DNA from 2 places in the Streptomyces sp. NPDC025273 genome. Region 1 is predicted to be linked to the other one. Evidence: predicted binding sites of a transcription regulator. Region 1 holds the regulator's gene; the other holds the start of a gene.
What was found. The regulator HrcA, encoded in region 1, represses chaperone genes, less so after heat shock. The targets are predictions, from matches to a motif close to TTNGCACTCNGNNNNNCNGAGTGCNAA.
Positions count from the first base shown of each region.

Region 2: the regulator HrcA is predicted to act here: its motif matches at 5,249-5,275, upstream of groES (co-chaperone GroES).

Region 1 covers NZ_JBEZYP010000001.1:540,105-547,228, reverse strand. Annotated here, with positions in the region: gene AB0F38_RS02265 (nitronate monooxygenase) at 1-560, opposite strand, end outside; gene dnaJ (molecular chaperone DnaJ) at 691-1,830, opposite strand; gene hrcA (heat-inducible transcriptional repressor HrcA) at 1,831-2,847, opposite strand; gene AB0F38_RS02250 (MBL fold metallo-hydrolase) at 3,013-3,735, shown strand; gene AB0F38_RS02245 (DUF3097 domain-containing protein) at 3,761-4,579, shown strand; gene AB0F38_RS02240 (ABC transporter substrate-binding protein) at 4,760-7,124, shown strand, end outside.
Region 2 covers NZ_JBEZYP010000005.1:4,905-12,028, forward strand. Annotated here, with positions in the region: gene AB0F38_RS10625 (WhiB family transcriptional regulator) at 90-419, shown strand; gene AB0F38_RS10630 (LysR family transcriptional regulator) at 514-1,404, opposite strand; gene AB0F38_RS10635 (MOSC domain-containing protein) at 1,486-2,145, shown strand; gene AB0F38_RS10640 (SDR family oxidoreductase) at 2,200-2,973, shown strand; gene groL (chaperonin GroEL) at 3,065-4,687, opposite strand; gene groES (co-chaperone GroES) at 4,786-5,094, opposite strand; gene AB0F38_RS10655 (polysaccharide deacetylase family protein) at 5,364-6,278, opposite strand; gene AB0F38_RS10660 (methyltransferase domain-containing protein) at 6,402-7,124, shown strand, end outside.

The DNA of each region.
Region 1 (7,124 bases):
GGGTCGTCGCGGTGCGTCGACTGGTGGCCGCCCGCCTCGGTCCCCTGGACGCAGACCGCGTGGGCGCCCGCCCACTCGGCGTTTCGCGCCTCCTGGGGCGAGGTGACGGTGACGACGGTGAGCGTACCGGCCGCGGCGAACGCGTCGAGGACCTCGCGGGTGGGGCAGCCGAAGGTGAAGGAGACCACGGGGACCGGATCCTCCAGCAGGATCGCGACCTTGGCCTCGTAGCCGTCGTCGCCGCTGGAGTCCGGGTCGCCGAGCGGGGTCTCGTACCAGGAGGCCTCACCGGCGAGCTGGTGGCGGTAGACCTCCACGGCGCTCGGGTCGGCGAGCAGGGGCTGCGGCATGAAGAGGTTGACGCCGAAGGGCCGGGCGGTCAGCCGGCGCAGCTCTTTGATCTCGTGGTACATCCCGTCCGCCGTCTTGTAGCCGGCGGCCAGGAAGCCGAGCCCTCCGGCGTCGGCGACGGCCCCGACCAGCTGCGGGGAGGAGACACCGCCCGCCATCGGGGCCTGCACGATCGGATACCGGCAGAGATCGGTCAGCGCCAAGGACATGACGGCATCGTGCCACGTCCTGTGCGGCGCGCCGAATCAGCCGGCGGCCGCCGGGAGGTCCGGCCGCCGTACGCGCACCGCCCGCCGGTACGGGACCGGCGGGCGGTGCGGTGACGACGTCGTGCCGGGTTCAGCGGCCGTTGAAGGCGTCCTTCAGCCGGGAGAACAGGCCCTGCTGGCCCGGCTGGAACTGACCGGTGGGCCGCTCCTCGCCGCGCAGCTTCGCGAGCTCCCGCAGGAGGCGCTCCTGCTCGGGATCCATCTTCGTCGGGGTCATGACCTCGACGTGCACGATGAGGTCGCCGCGCCCGCCGCCGCGCAGATGCGTGATGCCGCGCCCGTGCAGCGGGACCGACTGGCCGGACTGGGTGCCGGGCCTGATGTCGATCTCCTCCAGCCCGTCCAGCGTCTCCAGCGGCACCTGGGTACCGAGCGCCCCGGCTGTCATCGGGATGGTGACGGTGCAGTGCAGGTCGTCGCCGCGCCGCTGGAACACCGCGTGCGCCAGCTCGTGGATCTCGACGTACAGATCGCCGGCCGGGCCGCCGCCGGGGCCGACCTCTCCCTCGCCCGCGAGCTGGATGCGGGTGCCGTTGTCGACGCCCGCGGGAATCTTCACGGTGAGGGTGCGCCGCGAGCGGATGCGGCCGTCACCGGCGCACTCGGGGCACGGGGTCGGCACGACGGTGCCGAAGCCCTGGCACTGCGGGCAGGGCCGCGAGGTCATGACCTGGCCGAGGAAGGACCGGGTGACCTGGGAGACCTCGCCGCGGCCGCGGCACATGTCACAGGTCTGCGCGGAGGTGCCGGGGGCCGCGCCCTCGCCACTGCAGGTCGTACAGACGACCGCCGTGTCGACCTGGATGTCCTTGGTCGTGCCGAAGGCCGCCTCGTTGAGGTCGATCTCCAGCCGGATCATGGCGTCCTGGCCGCGCCGGGTCCGCGAACGGGGCCCGCGCTGGCCGGCGTTGCCGAAGAACGCGTCCATGATGTCGCTGAAGTTGCCGAAGCCGCCGGCTCCGAAGCCGCCCGCGCCGCCGCCACCGCCGGAGGCGGACAGCGGGTCGCCGCCGAGGTCGTAGACCTGCTTCTTCTGCGGGTCCGACAGCACCTCGTAAGCGGCGTTGATCTCCTTGAACCGCTCCTGGGTCTTCGGATCCGGGTTGACATCCGGGTGCAGCTCGCGGGCGAGCCTGCGGAATGCCTTCTTGATCTCGTCCTGAGATGCGTCGCGGCGCACGCCGAGTACGGCGTAGTAGTCCGTGGCCACTTACGACTCCGCCAGGATCTGTCCGACGTAACGTGCCACTGCGCGTACCGCTCCCATCGTTCCGGGGTAGTCCATGCGGGTCGGTCCGACCACGCCGAGTTTGGCGACTGCCTCGTCGCCCGAACCGTAGCCGACCGCGACGACGGACGTGGAGGTGAGGCCCTCGTGGGCGTTCTCGTGCCCGATCCGTACGGTCATGCCTGAGTCCGTGGCCTCACCGAGCAGCTTCAGCAGGACGACCTGTTCCTCCAGCGCTTCCAGCACCGGCCGGATCATCACAGGGAAGTCGTGCCCGAAGCGGGTGAGGTTGGAGGTGCCGCCGATCATCAGCCGCTCCTCCGTCTCTTCGACCAGAGTTTCGAGAAGGACGGAGAGCACCGTCGAGACGGTCCCCCGGTCCTCGTTCTCGAAGGACTCCGGCAGGTCCTGCACCAGTTGCGGAACGTCCGTGAAACGGCGTCCGACGACCCGGCTGTTGAGCCGGGCCCGCAGATCGGCGAGAGAGGTCTCGCCGAACGGGGCGGGGCAGTCGATCATACGCTGTTCGACCCGGCCCGTATCCGTGATCAGTACGAGCATCAGGCGGGCCGGAGCGAGCGAGAGCAGTTCCACGTGTCGCACCGTCGAACGGGTCAGCGAGGGGTACTGCACGACGGCGACCTGCCGGGTCAGCTGCGCGAGCAGCCGGACCGTGCGGCCCACGACGTCGTCGAGGTCGACCGCGCCGTCGAGGAAATTCTGGATGGCCCGGCGCTCCGGCGAGGACAGGGGCTTGACGCCCGCGAGCCTGTCGACGAAGAGCCGGTATCCCTTGTCCGTGGGGATGCGCCCCGCACTGGTGTGGGGCTGGGCGATGAAGCCCTCGTCCTCCAGCACGGCCATGTCGTTGCGGACGGTGGCCGGGGAGACCCCGAGTCTGTGCCGCTCCGTGAGCGCCTTGGAGCCCACGGGCTCCTCGGTGCCGACATAGTCCTGGACGATGGCGCGCAGCACTTCGAGTCTGCGTTCGCTGAGCATCGCGCACACCTCCAGCTGTGGTTCTCCGGTGTCTGTCTGGCACTCTGTGCGTTCGAGTGCCAGCAATCCCCCCGGTCAGTGTACGGGGGCGGGGTGGGGCCGGGGCAAGGGCGACCGGCCACGCTGTCGCGGGAGTGCGCAGGTCGTTGCCGATAGCGTTGCCTCATGGACGCCTCTTGGGAAGACTTCGGCTGGGAGCGGTTGGGCAACGGTACGGGACGCCGGCGCCTTCCCGTCTGGGACGCGACCGCCGCTCTGGTGGCGGGAGCGGACGGTGTGCTGCTCTACGACACGGGTTCGACACTCCGCGAGGGGGCCGAGCTGCGGGCCCAGGCGGAGGCCCTGTTCGGCCGGAGGGTGACGCATATCGCACTGAGCCATCCGCACTTCGACCATGTGCTGGGCACCGCCGCGTTCGCCGGGGCGGAGGTCTACGGGGCGGTCGGCACGGCGGAGCTGCTGGGTCACGGGGCGGCGGAGCTGCGTGCGGACGCGGTGCGGCACGGCATGAGCGAGGAGGACGCCACCGCGGCGACGGACGTGCTCGTGGCGCCGCACCACCAGGTGAGCGGGGAGTGGACGCTCGACCTGGGCGGCGGGCTCCAGGTGCTGCTGGCCAACGTGGGCCCGGGTCACACCGGCCACGACCTCGCGGTGCTGGTGCCGGGATCCCCCGTCGTGGTGCTCTGCGGCGATCTGGTCGAGGAGTCCGGCGAGCCGCAGGCAGGCCCGGACGCGGTCCCGTCGCACTGGCCGGCCGCACTGGACCGGCTGCTGGAGCTGGGCGGCGAGGACGCGCTGTACGTGCCGGGGCACGGCGCGGTGGTGGACGCCGCGTTCGTACGGGCGCAGCGCGACCGGCTGGCCACCGGTCACGGCGTGTCCTGAGCGGGCCGCCCTCTATCGTCGTGCCATGCGCAGCTACCAGCCGGACCTGACTCCGCCGTGGAAGAGGTCAGCCCCCGCCCCCGAGGTCCCCGCCGAGCCCGATCTGGTCGTGGAGGAGGCGGTCAGCGGCTTCTGCGGTGCGGTGATCCGGTGCGAGAGGACGGCCCAGGGGCCCACGGTCACGCTGGAGGACCGCTTCGGCAAGCACCGGGTGTTCCCGATGGAGCCGCGCGGCTTCCTGCTGGAGGGCCGGGTGGTCACCCTCGTACGCCCGTCGGCCGGCGGGCCCGCACGTCCGGCCCGGACCGCCTCCGGTTCGGTGGCGGTCCCGGGCGCGCGGGCACGGGTGGCCCGGGCCGGACGGATCTACGTCGAGGGCCGGCACGACGCCGAGCTGGTCGAGCGGGTCTGGGGCGACGACCTGCGCATCGAGGGCGTGGTCGTGGAGTACCTGGAGGGTATCGACGACCTCCCGGCGATCGTGCGCGCGTTCTCCCCGGGCCCGGACGCCCGGCTCGGCGTCCTGGTCGACCATCTGGTGCCTGGCTCCAAGGAGTCCCGTATCGCCGCCGAGGTCACGGACGCGGACGTCCTGGTCGTGGGGCACCCGTACGTCGACGTGTGGGAGGCGGTGAAGCCGTCGTCCGTGGGGATCCCCGGGTGGCCGGCGGTGCCGCGCGGCCAGGACTGGAAGACGGGGGTGTGCCGGGCGCTGGGGTGGCCGCAGAACACGGGTGCGGCCTGGCAGCACATCCTGTCCAGGGTCGGCTCGTACAAGGATCTGGAACCGCAACTGCTGGGCCGCGTGGAGGAATTGATCGACTTCGTCACCCTTCCGGCCTGATGTCACGAGGCCGTTGACGAGGATCCGGTACCGATCCCCATGAATGGCTGCGGCACATGCGCACCATCGGTTATTGAGGGGGGAGGGCTCGGCGGGCCCGGCGTGCTCGATGTCTTCCACGGGCCCGGCGTGCGCGCGGGGCCGGCGTGTTCAGCGGGCTGAGGGGGAGGCCGGGGGCGGATGGCGCGCGAAGTGTGGCGGGACAGTGCGGAGAACGAGGCGGCTTCCGCCGTCTTCCACCTGATGCAGGAACTGATCGACCAGTACCGGGTCAACCGGCCCGTGATGCCCCTCGTCGTGGCGCAGGCCGCGGACGCGGGCGCCGGGCCGGACATCGACGCCAGGGTGGAGCAGATCGTCCTGCAGGTCCACCGGGCGAACCAGCTGCGCCGTGTCCCGGTGAAGCTGCTCGACGGCCACGGCGACACCGCGTACGAGGCGGCGCTGTCCATGGTGCGCACGCTGACCGAGCGCCCCTGGGAGACCCGGAGCACCTCTCAGTACAAGCCGTTCGTCTTCCCCCGCTCCCGTCTCCTGGACGCCATCGAGCAGGCCACCGCGACGGTCGTCCGAACGCCGGACCGGGGCTCGCCGGGTGAGCGCGACGAAAGGATTCTGGAGCAGCTGGGCAGCCTGCGCTGGCGGGCACGGCGGTCGGGGCGCAACACCTGGTGGGACTCGCTGCGCGCGTCGATACGGCCGGAGACCTTCGTGGGCGCCGTCTTCATCGCTGTACTGAGCGTGCTCCTGGGCGAGATCGGCTGGCTGCTGACCGCCCTGGTCGCCGCCGCCGCCCTGCTGGGTCTGGCCGTCGTGCGGCTGGTGACCACGGCCGCGCCGCCGCTGCTGTGGCTGCGCCGGGCCAGCAGATGGCTCGCGACCACCTCCTCGCTGGCCGCGTCCAGCACCGCGTATCCGTCCGACGGCTGGTCGTGGTTCTCGCCGAGCGGTTCGTGGCGGGTGATCCGGGCCCGGGCGGCCGCCGTGGCGGAGCGGGTGGCGGACGCGGGGGCGGGCGACGAGCACGCGCGCCAGTTCCATCTGGAGCTGCGGGTCCAGGCCATGCTGGAGGACCTGCTGCACAACTACCGCCCGCACGCCCTGGACTGGCGGCGCAGCAAGCGCACCGTGCCACCGCTGGTGCTCCTGCCGACGGCCACCCATGACAACGGCGGGGTCCTGCTGATCAACGCGATCAACAATGTGCGCTCCCGGCGCAGCGAGGTGGACCCGCTGCTGCTCCTGGCCTCGCTTCCGGCCGCCCAGATCATGCGGCGCACCCCGCCGCTGCCCCCGGAGCCGCCCCCGCATGCCGGCGCCAGGTCGGGGGCCCGCGCGCGGTACGAGTCCTGGGTCGGCGACCTGAGCGTGGGGCAGGCCCCCGCGGCGGCCGTGACGCTGGCCTGGGTACTGCGGCTGCCCCTGTCCACCGGCAAGCTGACCCATGAGCACGCCCATGCGCAGCTGGCCACCCAGCGCGCCCGGCGGACCTGGGCCTGGTGGGTGATGTCGCGGACGACCGTCGCCCTCCTGCTGGTCGGCGCACTGCTGGGGACCTTCCTGTGGAGCGAACACTGGAAGGAGACGTACTGCCACGGTCCGCTCGTCGGCCGGAGCACGGACGCGGTCAGGCTGTCCGGTCCCGGAGGGGGCAAGGAGTGCGTCGGGGTGGCGACGGCCCCCGAGGTGCGCTTCGCCGAGGGCAACGGTCTGCGGCTGAGCGGGGTGGGCAAGGGCGTCACCTTCGAGCGGATCGAGCAGGCGATCCGGGAGCAGAACGCCGACATCGGGCCCGGTGACGACCATGTGACCATCGTCTACGCCGGCCCCCTCACCGGAACGGACAAGAACAAGGAGGACACCCGCAAGGGCCTGGAGGAGCTGACCGGTGTCTATCTCCACCAGCGGTCCGTCAACGCCGACCGTTCCGTCAAGCTCCGGGTCCTGACGGCCAACGGCGGCCAGGACATGCTCCGGCAGACGACGGCGGTCGAGAAGATCGTCGAGGTCGCCGAGCGGGACCCCTCCGTGGTCGGTGTGGTCGGCCTGGGCCGCAACACCACCGAGAGCGCGACGGCCACCGGGCTGCTGCAGGCCGCCGGACTCCCCGTCGTGAACACCACCAACTCCGACAGCGGTCTCGCCCGCGCCTACCCGAACTACTTCGGCCTCGCGGCGACCGACGAGGAGCAGGCGAACGCGCTCGGTCTGATCGCCGGGCAGCTCGCGGAGACGCTGGAGGACCCGCAGGCCGTCGTCCTGTCCAGGAAGGTGGGCAACGAGGACAAGGACCGCTACACCACCGAGCAGCGCAGGGTGGGCGAGGAGATGCTCAAGAAGTCCGGCTTCACCCTGGCGGCGGATCCCGACCGCACCCAGTACTCCCTCGCCAAGGACGGCGGATCCGCCAACCTCGACGGCCCCCTGCACGACATCTGCGGAGCGGAACGCGTCCCCGACGCCCTCTACTTCGCCGGCCGGGTCGAGGACGTCAACACCCTGATGTCCGGCCTCGGCCAGATCGCGGGCTGCTCGGATAAGGACA
Region 2 (7,124 bases), on a different contig from region 1:
TCGGAACTCCGGCCACGCCGATCACTCCGACGGTCAACGACGGTCGAGGATGCCGCTTCCGACTCAGCAAGGTTTCGAGGGGACACGCAATGGCAGATTTCTCCCGCCTTCCCGGACCCAACGCAGATCTGTGGGACTGGCAGCTGCTGGCCGCCTGTCGCGGGGTCGACAGCTCGCTGTTCTTCCACCCCGAAGGAGAGCGCGGGGCGGCCCGGAGCGCCCGTGAGACCTCGGCGAAGGAGGTCTGCATGCGCTGCCCGGTACGCGCCGAGTGCGCGGCGCACGCGCTCGCGGTACGGGAGCCGTACGGCGTGTGGGGCGGCCTGACCGAGGACGAGCGCGAGGAGCTCATGGGCCGCGCCCGCAACCGCCTGATCTCGGCCCACTCCGGCGCCACCCAAGAGCCCGGCCACACCTGACACTCCGTACGGCCCATCGACAGCAGAAACGTTTTTTCGAACCTGGCGCGCCCGCCGTCGGACGCGCGCACCGGGTGCGGCGGTATGCGCGCGGTCAGCGCGCGGCGACCCGCGACAGCTGGTCCAGGGTGGCGGCCACCGCCGGGACCCGGGCCAGGTCCGGCAGGGTCAGCGCGACGATCTCCCGCTCCACGGCCGGCTCCACCGTGACGGTGCGCGCTCCCTTGGGACGTACCGACTCGATGGCCAGCGCCGGCAGCACGGCCACGCCGAGACCGGCCCCGACCAGGCCGATCACTGCCGGGTAGTCGTCCGTGGCGAAGTCGATCCGGGGGGTGAACCCGGAGGCCTCGCAGACCTCCACCAGCTGACGCCTGCAGCGCGGGCAGCCCGCGATCCACGGCTCGTCGGCCAGCTCGCCGATGCCGACGGCCGCCGCCCCCGCCAGCCGGTGGCCCTCGGGAACCAGTCCGATCAGCCGGTCCGTGAGCAGCGGGCGCACCACGAGGTCGTCCCACTCGCCGCCGGTCGTCCCGTACCGGAACGCCAGCGCGATGTCGCAGTCCCCGTCGCGCAGCATCTCCACCGAGCGGGGCGGTTCCGCCTCGACGAGCGAGACCTGGGTGCCGGGGTGGGCGGCGCGCAGCGCGGCGAGGGCGCCGGGAACCAGCGTGGAGCTTCCGCTGGGGAACGACACGAGACGGACCCGCCCGGCACGCAGCCCGGCGATCGCCGCGACCTCCTCCTCGGCCGCGGTCAGGCCCGCGAGGATGCCGGAGGCATGGCGCACCAGGGCCTCGCCGGCCTCGGTGAGCCGCATCTCACGCCCCGTACGGATCAGCAGCGGAGTGCCCGCGGAGGATTCCAGTGCCTTCATCTGCTGGCTGACCGCGGGCTGGGTGCAGCCCAGCTCCCGCGCGGCGGCGGAGAACGAGCCGGTGGTGGACACGGCACGCAGGACGCGGAGATGGCGGGCTTCGATCATCCTTCAACCATAAGCGCTACTTGCAGGGTCGCGCGATTATTCACGAGCATCTTTGGGTCCGGAATGGCTAGCGTGTGCGGCATGAAGCTGCTGACCGTGAATCTGGGCCGCCCCGGGGCCACCGCGCACTCCGACGGGCTCACCGGGATCGACAAGCGTCCGGCCGACGGTCCCGTGCGGGTCAGCGACCCCGGCCCCAAGGGCAGCGGCGGCAGCGGGCTGGCCGGGGACTCGGTGTGCGACCTGCGCCATCACGGCGGCACGGACCAGGCGGTGTACGCCTTCGCGCGCGAGGAGCTCGACGCCTGGGAGAGGGAGCTCGGCCGGCCCCTGCCCAACGGCTCGTTCGGCGAGAACCTCACGACGCTCGGCCTCTCCGTGAGTCACGCGCGGATCGGCGAGCGCTGGCGGATCGGCGACGAGCTGGTCCTGGAGGTGACGGCCGGCCGCATTCCGTGCCGTACGTTCGCGGGTCACCTGGACGAGCGGGGCTGGGTGAGGCGGTTCACGCGCGAGGCGGCGACCGGCGCGTATCTGCGGGTCGTCGAGCCGGGCACGATCCGTGCCGGGGACCGAGTCGAGATAGTCCACCGTCCCGACCACGAGGTCACCGCGGCCATCCAGTTCCGGGCCGTCACGACCGAGCGGGGCCTGTTGCCGCTCCTCCTGGCCGCCGGGGACGCGCTGCACCCCGAGGCGCTGCGCACGGCGCGGGAGTACGTGGCGGCCCACGGGTCGTGACCATCCTCCGGGCGGGTGGGCGGCCCGCGGTCGCGGGGCACTAACGTGCCGCGTATGACGACTGCACTGATTACGGGCGCGACGGCGGGGATCGGGGCCGCCTTCGCCGGGCGGCTCGCGGGTGACGGGCACAACCTGGTGCTGGTGGCCCGTGACACGGAGCGGCTGCGGGTCCAGGCCACGGAGCTGCACGACCGGCACGGCATCGAGGCCGAGGTACTGACGGCCGACCTGTCGACGGACGCCGGGATCGAGGCGGTCGAATCACGGTTGGCGGACCGCGTGAGCCCGGTCGACCTGCTGGTGAACAACGCCGGTTTCGGCAACAAGGGGCGTTATCCGGACGTCCCCATGGCCGATGAGCTGACCATGCTGAAGGTGCACTGCGAGGCGGTGCTGCGGCTGACCTCGGCCGGAGCGATCGCCATGCGGGAGCGCGGGCGCGGTGGAGTGATCAATGTGGCTTCGGTCGCGGCCTTCCTGCCGCGGGGGACGTACGGGGCGTCGAAGGCGTGGGTCGTCCAGTTCACCCAGGGCGCGGCGAAGGACCTGGCGGGGTCGGGGGTGCGTCTGATGGCCCTCTGCCCCGGCTTCGTGCGGACCGAGTTCCACGAGCGGGCCGGAATGGGGACGGGCAACATCCCGGACTGGATGTGGCTCGACGCGGACAAGCTGGTCACGGCGGCCCTGGCGGATCTGGCCCGGGGCAGGACGGTGTCGGTGCCGGACCCCCGGTACAAGGCGCTGATGGGCCTGGTGAAGGTGGCACCCCGGGGTCTGCTCGGCGGAGTGACCTCCCGCGCGGGCCGCACGTACGGCCCGCGGTAGCAAACCCGCCCCGGGGCGGGTACCCCGCGCGACGGCCGAGGCCCGGTGCCCCCGCGACGGGGGTACCGGGCCTCGGCTGCGTACGGACGTACTAGTGGGAGTGGCCGTGGCCGTGACCGGCGTCGGCCTCTTCCTCGGCCGGCTTCTCGACGACCAGGGTCTCGGTCGTGAGCAGCAGCGACGCGATGGACGCGGCGTTCTCCAGGGCGGAGCGGGTGACCTTGACCGGGTCGATGACGCCGGCCTTCACCAGGTCGCCGTACTCGCCGGTGGCGGCGTTGAAGCCCTGCCCCTTGTCGAGGTCGGCGACCTTCGAGGTGATGACGTAGCCCTCGAGGCCCGCGTTCTCCGCGATCCAGCGCAGCGGCTCGACGGCGGCGCGGCGCACGACCGCGACACCCGTGGCCTCGTCGCCGGTCTTGCCGAGGTTGCCCTCGAGGACCTTGACGGCGTGGACCAGAGCGGAGCCACCACCGGAGACGATGCCCTCCTCGACCGCGGCGCGGGTCGCGGAGATGGCGTCCTCCAGACGGTGCTTCTTCTCCTTGAGCTCCACCTCGGTGGCGGCGCCGACACGGATCACGCACACGCCGCCGGCCAGCTTCGCGAGGCGCTCCTGGAGCTTCTCGCGGTCCCAGTCGGAGTCCGTGGACTCGATCTCGGCCTTGATCTGGTTGACGCGGCCCTTGACGTCGGCGGAGTCGCCGCCGCCGTCGACGATGGTCGTGTCGTCCTTCGAGACGGTGACGCGGCGGGCGGTGCCCAGCACGTCCAGACCGGCCTGGTCGAGCTTGAGGCCGACCTCCTCGGCGATGACGGTCGCACCGGTGAGGGTGGCGATGTCGCCGAGCATGGCCTTGCGGCGGTCACCGAAGCCCGGGGCCTTCACCGCGACGGCGTTGAAGGTGCCACGGATCTTGTTGACGACGAGGGTGGAGAGCGCCTCGCCCTCGACGTCCTCGGCGATGATGAGCAGCGGCTTGGAGCCACCCGCCTGGATGACCTTCTCCAGCAGCGGGAGCAGCTCCTGGATGGAGCCGATCTTGCCCTGGTGGATCAGGATGTACGGGTCGTCGAGGACGGCCTCCATACGCTCCTGGTCGGTCACCATGTACGGGGAGAGGTAGCCCTTGTCGAAGGCCATGCCCTCGGTGAACTCGAGGTCCAGGCCGAAGGTGTTGGACTCCTCGACGGTGATGACACCGTCCTTGCCGACCTTGTCCATCGCGTCCGCGATGAGCTCGCCGACCTGGCTGTCCTGCGCGGAGAGCGCGGCCACTGCGGCGATGTCGGACTTGTCGTCGATCGGGCGGGCGGTCGCGAGGAGTTCCTCGGACACGGCCTTCACGGCGGCGTCGATGCCCTTCTTCAGGGCGGCCGGGGACGCGCCCGCGGCAACGTTGCGCAGACCTTCGCGGACGAGCGCCTGGGCCAGCACGGTGGCGGTGGTGGTGCCGTCACCCGCTACGTCGTTGGTCTTGGTCGCCACCTCCTTCACCAGCTGCGCACCGAGGTTCTCGTACGGGTCGTCGAGCTCGACCTCGCGCGCGATGGTGACACCGTCGTTGGTGATGGTGGGAGCGCCGAACTTCTTGTCGATGACGACGTTGCGGCCCTTCGGACCGATCGTCACCTTCACCGTGTCGGCAAGCTTGTTGACGCCGCGCTCAAGGGCGCGACGGGCGTCCTCGTCGAACTTCAGAATCTTCGCCATGGGCTGAGCTGTCCTCTCAAACGAACTGCGCCCCTCGCCACCCGGCTAGTTATTTCGCAGGGGGCCAGGGGCGCAGAACAGAAGCAAACGTGGGTGAATTACTTCTCGATGATCGCGAGAACGTCGCGCGCCGAGAGGACGAGGTACTCCTCGCCGTTGTACTTCACCTCGGTGCCGCCGTACTTGCTGTACAGAACGACATCGCCGGTCTTGACGTCGAGCGGAAGGCGCTCGCCGTTCTCGAAGCGGCCCGGGCCCACGGCCAGGACGACGCCCTCCTGGGGCTTCTCCTTGGCGGTGTCCGGAATGACCAGGCCGGAAGCCGTGGTCTGCTCGGCGTCGAGCGGCTGGACCACAATGCGGTCCTCGAGCGGCTTGATCGCAACCTTGGAGCTGGTGGTCGACACGATCCGGTCTCCCCCTTCGGAGATCTCACGGGGTTTAACAGTCTGTGGGTGGCGACCAGGTCGATCCGTCGTCGCGGGTGCCGGACCTGCCCTGTCGCACAGTGGTGCTGGCACTCTCCAGTGGGGAGTGCCAGACCTGAGACTATGACCGCGATTAGCACTCGGTCAAGCGGAGTGCCAATTCACCACCCTCGCGTGGCGCGCTCGGACCGGCGTGCGCCCCGACGACGCGGAAGGGGGCGGGCGTGTTCCGGGCGGAGAACGGCCCCTCAGACGTAGTCCTCCAGCCTGGCCACGGCGTACCCCTTGCCCGTGATCGTCTTCATGACGTGGCGGACCATGTCGGTCATGGACCCCTTCCACGCCTCCGGCCCGCGGAAGTGGGTGAGGATGATGTCGCCGGGGTGCAGGTCACGGTCCCACTCGCGCCACTCCATGTGGTCGGGGAACGCCTCGGCCGCCCAGAGGGGCACGGCCTTGATGCCGCAGGACTTGGCGATGCGCAGGGTGTCGCCGTTGTAGTTGCCGAACGGCGGCCTGAAGAGGGTGGGCCGCTTCCCGAAGTACTTCTCGATCTTGTCCTGTTCGCCGCAGATCTCCCGCCGCTGGTCGGCCTTCGAGAGCCCCGGCAGATAGCGGTGGTTGAGGGTGTGGTTGCTGAGGGTGACGCCGCGCGCCTGCATGTCCTTGAAGTAGCCGTAGTCGTCGCTGACGACGTAGTCGCTGAGGAAGGCGCTGTACGGGATGTCCAGCTCCGTCATCATCTTCAGCAGTTCAGGGTCCTTCTCCGCACCGTCGTCCATCGTCAGGAAGACGATCCGCTCCTTGGTCGGGACGGTGGTGAAGACCGGGGGCAGCGCGTCCCCGCCCTCGACCTCGAAACCCTCACGGGTGGTGATGCGCGGCTTCTCGGCGGGCGGCGCCGGGGGGAGCAGCGGGACCTCGGCCAGCCCCCACTTCCTCGCGGCTGCCGCGCGCGCGGCCCGCTGCCGCTTCAGCCGCTCGGCGTAGGCCTCCGGCGCCGGGGCCGCCTCGGCGGCGTCCGCCCCGGGCCGTCCCGCGCCCGGATCGGCCTGCCGCCCCCGGCCGGCCCCGTCGCCGCCGGCTCCTTCGGCGCATGCGGAGGCGACGGCGGCGACCAGCAGGGCCGCCAGAACCGCGCGGACCGGTCTGTGCCGTTTCATGGCGCATTTTTCGTTTTGTCGTACTGGCTGCATGGCGCCGCATCCTGCCAGCCGGTCGACGGCCCCCCGCCCCGACACCTCCGGCGGGCCCGGCCCGTCCCCCGGCTGGCTCACAATGGACCGGTGAACGACCAACCCCCCGCAGACGCTTCCGACCCGCTCGCCGCGTTCGCCGCCCTGCGCACCCCCGAGGGCGCCGCGCTGCTGGCGGAGTTGCGCGACCACGACCCGGCTCAGGAGCTGGCCACGGCGACCCGGCTGCGCCGCACCCACCCGGCCGGACTGGTGTCGGCGGCGCTCGGCCAGGCGCGGCTGCGGCAGCGCGCGGTGGCCAAGTTCGGGGCGGCGGACGCGTACCGGATGTTCTTCACCCCGAACGGCGTGGAGCAGGCGACCCGGACCTCGGTCGCCACCTGTCGCGCCGAGCGGTTCGCGGGACTCGGCGGCGTACGGAGTGTGGCCGACCTGTGCTGCGGGATCGGCGGCGACGCGATCGCGCTGGCCAGGGCCGGCATCTCCGTACTGGCCGTGGACCGCGACCCGCTGACCGCGGAGGTGGCCCGCGCCAACACCGTCGCGCTGGGCCTCCAGGACCTGGTCGAGGTGCGGTGCGCGGACGTCACGGAGATCGACACCTCCGGGTACGACGCGGTCTTCGTCGACCCGGCCCGGCGTGGCGGACGCGGCCGGATCTTCGACCCCGAGTCCTACTCACCGCCGCTCTCCTGGGCGACCGGGGCCGCGCTCAGGGCCCCCCGCGCGGCGCTGAAGATCGCCCCGGGTGTCCCGCACGAGGCGATCGGCCCCCGGGCCGAGGCCGAGTGGATCTCGGACGGCGGCGATGTG